DNA from 2 places in the Marinobacterium sp. xm-d-564 genome. Region 1 is predicted to be linked to the other one. Evidence: predicted binding sites of a transcription regulator. Region 1 holds the regulator's gene; the other holds the start of a gene.
What was found. The regulator sigma-54, encoded in region 1, starts transcription at its own class of promoters, with help from an activator protein. The targets are predictions, from matches to a motif close to TGGCACNNNNNTTGCTNT.
Positions count from the first base shown of each region.

Region 1 (3,420 bases):
AATTAAACACCTTAGATCTTCATTCAACCGTGAGGGGGGCCTATGTCGCTTCGAGCACTGACCAGTAACCTATTTCTAGCCTTTACAGTTGTTCTTAGTGGATCAGCTTTAGCGCTGCCAACCGATAGAGACGAGCCTATCTACGTTGAGGCAGACTCAGCTAATATTGATGAGGCCAAAGGAGTCACTCGATACACAGGCAACGTCATCATCACCCAGGGATCAATGGTGCTTAAAGGTGAAACCGTCGATCTGTTACGTGGTAATGATGACACCATCAATCAGATCATCTCAAAAGGTGCTCCAGCCTACTTCGAACAACGCCCTCAACTGGACCAAGAGATTACCTATGCAACCGGCTCAACTCTGGATTACACAGTAAGCTCTCAACTGCTGTTAATTACGGGGAACGCTAGAGTGACTCAGGGTGGTGACGAGTTCACTGGGGCTAAAATTAATTACGACATGGCGAACTCTAAAGTAAAAGCCTTTAGCAGTGAGAGCGGAAGCCAGCGTGTCAAAATGGTTCTTCAGCCTAAAAAAGATAACTAACCATGAGTTCACTCGAAGCCCTCCACCTAGCCAAAAGCTACAAAGGACGCTCTGTTATTCAAGATGTGTCCGTCACTGTTGAGCCCGGTGAGATTATAGGATTGCTTGGGCCCAACGGAGCGGGTAAGACAACCTGCTTCTATATGATTGTAGGTCTGGTCAGAGCGGATCGAGGCAACATTCGTCTCAATGGCGACGACGTCACTAGAATGCCTATTCATGAGCGCGCAAAACGCGGCTTAGGCTATCTTCCGCAAGAGGCCTCTGTATTCAGAAAGCTGAGTGTCTACGACAATCTGATGGCCATACTGGAGCAGAGAAAAGATCTCACCAAAGATCAACAGCACCAGAAAGCTCAGTCACTGCTTGAAGAGTTTCATATCACTCACATCAAAGAGTCCAAAGGGATGGTCCTATCCGGAGGTGAAAGACGCCGAGTTGAGATTGCAAGAGCCCTAGCAAACGATCCTGACTTCATCCTACTGGACGAGCCTTTTGCTGGTGTAGACCCCATCTCTGTCAGCGACATCAAACAGACAATCAGACACCTTAAAGATCGAGGTATTGGCGTCCTGATAACAGATCACAATGTCAGAGAGACTCTCGACATTTGCGAACGGGCTTACATCGTTAGTGAGGGTAACATTCTTGCAGAGGGTGAGCCTGAGCAGATCATGATGAATCAAGCCGTTAAAGAGGCTTATCTGGGCAATGATTTTCGCTTGTAACTCTCACACTTTTAAGTAATTATCATTTTAATGAAGCACTCTTTACAGCTCAAAGTCGGACAGAACCTGTCCATGACCCCACAATTGCAGCAAGCGATCAAATTGCTGCAACTCTCCTCCTTAGAGCTACAGACAGAGATTCAAGAGGCACTCGATAGTAACCCACTACTGGAGGTAGCCGATGAAGAAGATCAGAGTGAAGAGAACTCTCAAAGCATTGAGCAAAAAGAGTCATCAACCTTAGATGAGACCCAATCTAATTCAGAGATCGAAGAGACGTTCGAATCGTCTCAGCCGGAAGATAGCTGGTCTACTGATGACATCCCTGAACAGCTTTCAACCGACAGTCAATGGGACGATACTTACCAAAGCTCTTCAAATTCCAATCGTGATGATGATTGGATGCCAGGTGATAATGACGCTGCGGTTGAAACCATCCAAGACCACCTTAACTGGCAACTGAATCTGGTTAATTTCAGCGATGTTGATCGATACATTGCTGAGATGATTATCGACTCTATCGATGATCGTGGCTATCTGATCACCGATCTGCAGGACATTCTTCTTAACTGCCAAGAGGAACTACCTGAACTCTTTTTTGAAGTGGAAATGGATGAGGTGGAGACAGTACTTCACCGCATTCAACAGTTTGACCCACCCGGTGTCGGTGCCCGTGATCTTGCAGAGTGTTTGAAAATCCAGTTAAGACAGCTACCCATAGAGACACCTTGGCGCGCAGAGTCACTGCGCCTAGCGACCGACTATTTAAACCTGTTGGGCAGTCGAGATTTTAAATCTTTGATGCGCCGTATGAGGCTCAAAGAGGAGCAACTGTCAGAGGTGGTTAGGTTGATTCAATCACTTAACCCAACACCAGGAGACTCTTTAGATCTGGGTGATACTGATTACATCGTACCGGACGTGATCGTGCGTAAACGCGCTGGGGAGTGGACACTCACTTTAAATAACGACGTAGTTCCTGAGTTACGTATCAATGATGTCTACTCAGGCATGATTAAACGTGCAGACAACTCCGCGGAGAACCAATTTTTAAAAGACCATCTCCAGGATGCACGCTGGTTCATAAAAAGCTTACAAAGCCGCAACGAGACCCTCTTAAAGGTTTCAACGGAGATCGTTTCCAGACAGATCGGTTTTCTCGAGCAGGGTGAACAGGCGATGAAGCCTCTTATTCTTCACGATATTGCTGAAGCCGTTGATCTACATGAATCCACCATCTCCCGTGTTACAACTCGAAAATACATGCACACCCCGCGCGGTGTCTTTGAATTGAAGTATTTCTTTTCGAGTCAGGTGGCTACCAGTGACGGCAGTGGTGCATCGTCAACTGCGATCCGAGCAATCATTAAAAAACTAATTTCAAAAGAAGACCCTCGCAAGCCACTAAGTGACAGTAAGCTTGCTACACTACTAGATGAAGAGGGGGTGAATGTTGCAAGACGAACCATTGCTAAATATCGCGAAGTTCTCAACATTCCACCTTCAAATGAGAGAAAGCGTTTGGTTTAATTGAGGTAGGCGGCCTCATTTTTTCACTCCGCCTAAGACGAGGAGAAGTCATATGCAGATAAATATTACTGGTCATCACGTAGACCTGACTGAAGCTCTAAGTGAATACGTACGTAACAAGTTCGATAAGCTAGAACGTCACTTCGACAACATTCAGAATGTACAAGTTACTCTCAGTGTCGAAAAGCAGGGTAAAAAAGCCGAGGCTGATATTCACTTAGCCGGTGGCCAAGTGGTTGCTTCTGATGAGCATGATGACATGTATGCAGCGATTGATGGCTTAGTGGATAAGCTTGATCGCCAAATCATCAAGCACAAAGAAAAAATGAAATCTCACAAATAAACGAACGACAACATGCAACTAGGTGACCTACTGACGACTGAAACAACCGCCTGCCGGGAGTCAGTCGCCAGTAAAAAACGCCTTCTACAAGTGGCCAGCAAAAAGCTGGCCTCTTCAGTTGATGGCGTAACAGAAGATGAAATTTTTACAGGCCTTCTTAATCGTGAGCGATTAGGCAGTACAGGCATTGGCTCTGGCGTGGGTATACCACACTGTCGGATTCCGGGCTGTTCAACAGCATCGGCCTGCTTAATCACACTCGATGGC
Region 1 covers NZ_WBYO01000001.1:211,930-215,349, reverse strand. Annotated here, with positions in the region: gene lptC (LPS export ABC transporter periplasmic protein LptC) at 1-68, shown strand, start outside; gene lptA (lipopolysaccharide transport periplasmic protein LptA) at 43-552, shown strand; gene lptB (LPS export ABC transporter ATP-binding protein) at 555-1,280, shown strand; gene XMD564_RS01085 (RNA polymerase factor sigma-54) at 1,311-2,810, shown strand; gene hpf (ribosome hibernation-promoting factor, HPF/YfiA family) at 2,863-3,153, shown strand; gene XMD564_RS01075 (PTS sugar transporter subunit IIA) at 3,166-3,420, shown strand, end outside.

Region 2 (3,420 bases), on a different contig from region 1:
ACTGGATAGAACGGCGAAGTACCAGAAGAACACCTGTAGCAGAAGCGGTACGTTTCGGAAGATTTCTACATAGACCAGAGCAATCTTACGAATCAACCAGTTATGCGAGAAGTGCGCCACACCAAAGATAAATCCAAGTAGCGTCGCGAAGAAGATACCGATGGCCGAGACCAAAAGGGTGTTTAAGAAACCGACAACAAATATTCGTCCGTAGGTGTCGGTCGACTCAAAGGAGATCAACGACATCAAGACATCATAGCCTGCAGCTGCGCCTAAGAAGTCGAAACCGGTTTTGATCCCCGTCGCTTCCATGTTGGCCAGCGTGTTGCCAATGATGGTGCCAAAGAAATAGAGCAACCCAGCGACCAGTGCGATCTGATAGAAGAAACCGCGGATGCGTGGGTTGTTATAAAAGGCGTTGGAGGTGGTTCCGGAGCTCGATTTACGGCTCGCTGACTTAACCTCTTCAATGGTTTTTTGTTTGAACATTGAATTAACCTAAAAATAGAGTGCTTTCACGCAGAAAGGGGCACTGTTGTGCCCCTTTTTAGATCGCTTCGGTTTTAGCGCATAGCTGGTGCGTATAGGATACCGCCATCACGCCAAGACGCGTTGATACCACGTGCTAGCTTAAGTGGTGAATCCATACCCACGTTACGCTCAAACGACTCTGAGTAGTTACCTACTTGAGTGATGATGTTGTAAGCCCAGTCAGCACTTAGACCTAGGTTAGCACCTAGTTCACCTTCAGCACCTAGTAGACGCTTGTTAGCTGGGTTGCCGTTCGCTTTCATGTCAGCTGCGTTTGCAGAAGTGACCTTCTGCTCTTCTGCTTCGATCATTGCGTTTAGAGACCACTTAACAATGTTGAACCACTGGTCATCGCCTTGACGAACTACTGGGCCTAGAGGCTCTTTAGAGATAACTTCGGGAAGAATCACTGCATTGCCTGGGTTAGCTAGACCGATACGAAGTGCCGCTAGCTGAGAACCGTCTGATGTTAGGAAGTCACAACGACCTGATTCGAAACCTTGACGAGTTTGGTCAGAGGTATCGAAAGTAACCGCTTTGTATGACATGCCGTTCTCACGGAAGTAGTCAGCGATTGCAAGCTCAGTAGAGGTACCCGCTTGGATACATGCGTTTGCACCGTCTAGCTCAGTTGCGCTTGATACGCCTAGGTCTTTCATGACCATGAATGACGCACCGTCGTAGTAGTTAGTACCAGCAAAGTTGATACCTAGTGATGTATCACGAGTGTGAGTCCAAGTCGTGTTACGAGATAGCATGTCGATTTCGCCAGACGCTAGCGCAGTGAAACGCTCTTTAGCGGTTAGCGGTTTGTATTGAACAGCTTCTGAATCGCCAAGTACTGCAGCTGCAACCGCACGACACATATCAACGTCGAGACCGCTCCATTTGCCGTTCTCATCTTTTTGAGAGAAGCCTGCAAGACCAGTAGATACACCACAAGTTAGGGTGCCACGGCTCTTAACATCGTCAAGAGTAGCTGCTTGAACTGCACCAGCAGTCATTGTTGCAGCAAGGATAGAAGCGGTTAGTAAAGCTTTCTTAGCCATTATGTAGATCCTCTTTTGAGTAGGTTGTTGTTCTTTTTCCACAGCAACTAGTGTGCCAACAATTTTCAGTGAGTCATTTTCATCGACATTCATCGTTAAAAATTGTCTGAAAGTTACGGTATAACGGGGTGTTTTGATCAAATAATCTTTAATACCCAACGCCAGCACTCTGCTTACTCGTTTAAGATTGTGTCATTCTGACTCAAAGGTCAATACTAAAGTAGGGCTTAAATTGAGATTTTGCACAGTATTGGTGCAATTTGATTTAAGTCCTGTTCCTCTTATAACTGAACGCAGTATATTAGTCCTATTGGCAAGATTTCGGAGTGGTTTGAGTGACAGCGATATTGAATGACTACCTAGAAAAACAGCAGCAAAAGGTTTCAGCAGCAAGAGATCTGCTTGAATCAGATCACAATCGGTTGGCGGAGTTAGATCGAGTGCTATTGGGATCTGACTATGTTGCGGATCAGCTGCAGCGTCATCCCGAATTGATTGAGCAGTTAAACCTTGATGTTGGTGAGCTTCCAACAGGTGCTTTAACAGCGCAAGTGTTGGCGGCTGTTGAAGCTGTGGGGAGTGAAGAGGCACTGAGTGTTGCGCTGCGTCGCCTGCGTCGATTGGCCATGGTTAGAATTATTTGGCGCGACTTGAACCGATTGGCCGATCTAACAGAAACCACCCGGATGCTCTCCGAACTGGCCGATGCCACTACTGATGCAGCATTGAATTGGCTGCACCAAGATCTAGTCAAAGATCTGGGTGAGCCAATGGACTCTGATGGAAATTTGCAACGCATGGCCGTCATTGGAATGGGCAAATTGGGGGCACATGAGCTCAATCTCTCCTCGGATATCGACCTGATGTTTACCTTCCCCGCCAATGGCGAAACCCAAGGTGGCCGCCGTTCACTATCCAACCAAGAGTTCTTTACACGACTGGGTAAAAGATTGATTCGTGTTTTAGATGCCCCCACAGCCGAGGGCTTTGTATTCCGTGTCGATATGCGTCTGCGTCCGTTTGGATCTTCTGGTCCATTGGTTGCCAGTTTTGATGCCATGGAGCAGTACTACCAGACACAGGGGCGTGAGTGGGAGCGTTATGCGTTGATCAAAGCGCGTATCATCGCGGGTGATAAGGAAGCTGGCGCCCAGTTGATGCAGGATCTGCGCCCCTTTGTCTATCGTAAGTACATTGACTACAGCGCCTTTGAATCTTTGCGTGAAATGAAAGGGATGATTGAGCGTGAGAACCGTTTAAAGGGTCGTGAGAATAACGTTAAGTTGGGAGCCGGAGGTATTCGCGAGGTTGAGTTCATCGCTCAAGCCTTTCAGCTAATCCGCGGCGGGCGTGATACACGTTTGCAGCAACGAGAGTTGTGCAACATATTGCCACTTCTCCCAGAGGTAGTCGGCATTCCAGACGTGGTTGTGACAGAGCTAACCCATGCCTACGTCTTCCTGCGTAATGTGGAACATGCGATTCAGGCGCAAGCAGATAAGCAGACCCAAGAGCTACCAGCTGATGATCTCGGTATGCAGCGCCTTGCCTACTCCATGGGCTTTACGAGTCCAGAGGCGCTTTTAACAGAGCTAAATGAGCATCGAAGTCGAGTCTCACAGCACTTTGCAGATGTTATTGCACCAGTGGATCAGGAAGGCAATGCCGAGCAAACTGAGAGCGATGCGCATCTTACGGGCCTCTGGCATGAGGAGTTTGCAGATCAGGAGGCGCTGGCTCACTATCTGACAGAGCTGGGTTACAGCGAAACCGATCGAGCGTTGAAGGCACTGGTATCGCTGCGCCAGTTAAGAACGGTACAGGCGTTGCAAAATGTCGG
Region 2 covers NZ_WBYO01000005.1:19,473-22,892, forward strand. Annotated here, with positions in the region: gene XMD564_RS06750 (amino acid ABC transporter permease) at 1-489, opposite strand, end outside; gene XMD564_RS06755 (amino acid ABC transporter substrate-binding protein) at 564-1,580, opposite strand; gene glnE (bifunctional [glutamate--ammonia ligase]-adenylyl-L-tyrosine phosphorylase/[glutamate--ammonia-ligase] adenylyltransferase) at 1,916-3,420, shown strand, end outside.
Region 2: a site for sigma-54 is predicted at 1,621-1,638, ahead of XMD564_RS06755 (amino acid ABC transporter substrate-binding protein). Genes of this name have one in related genera too.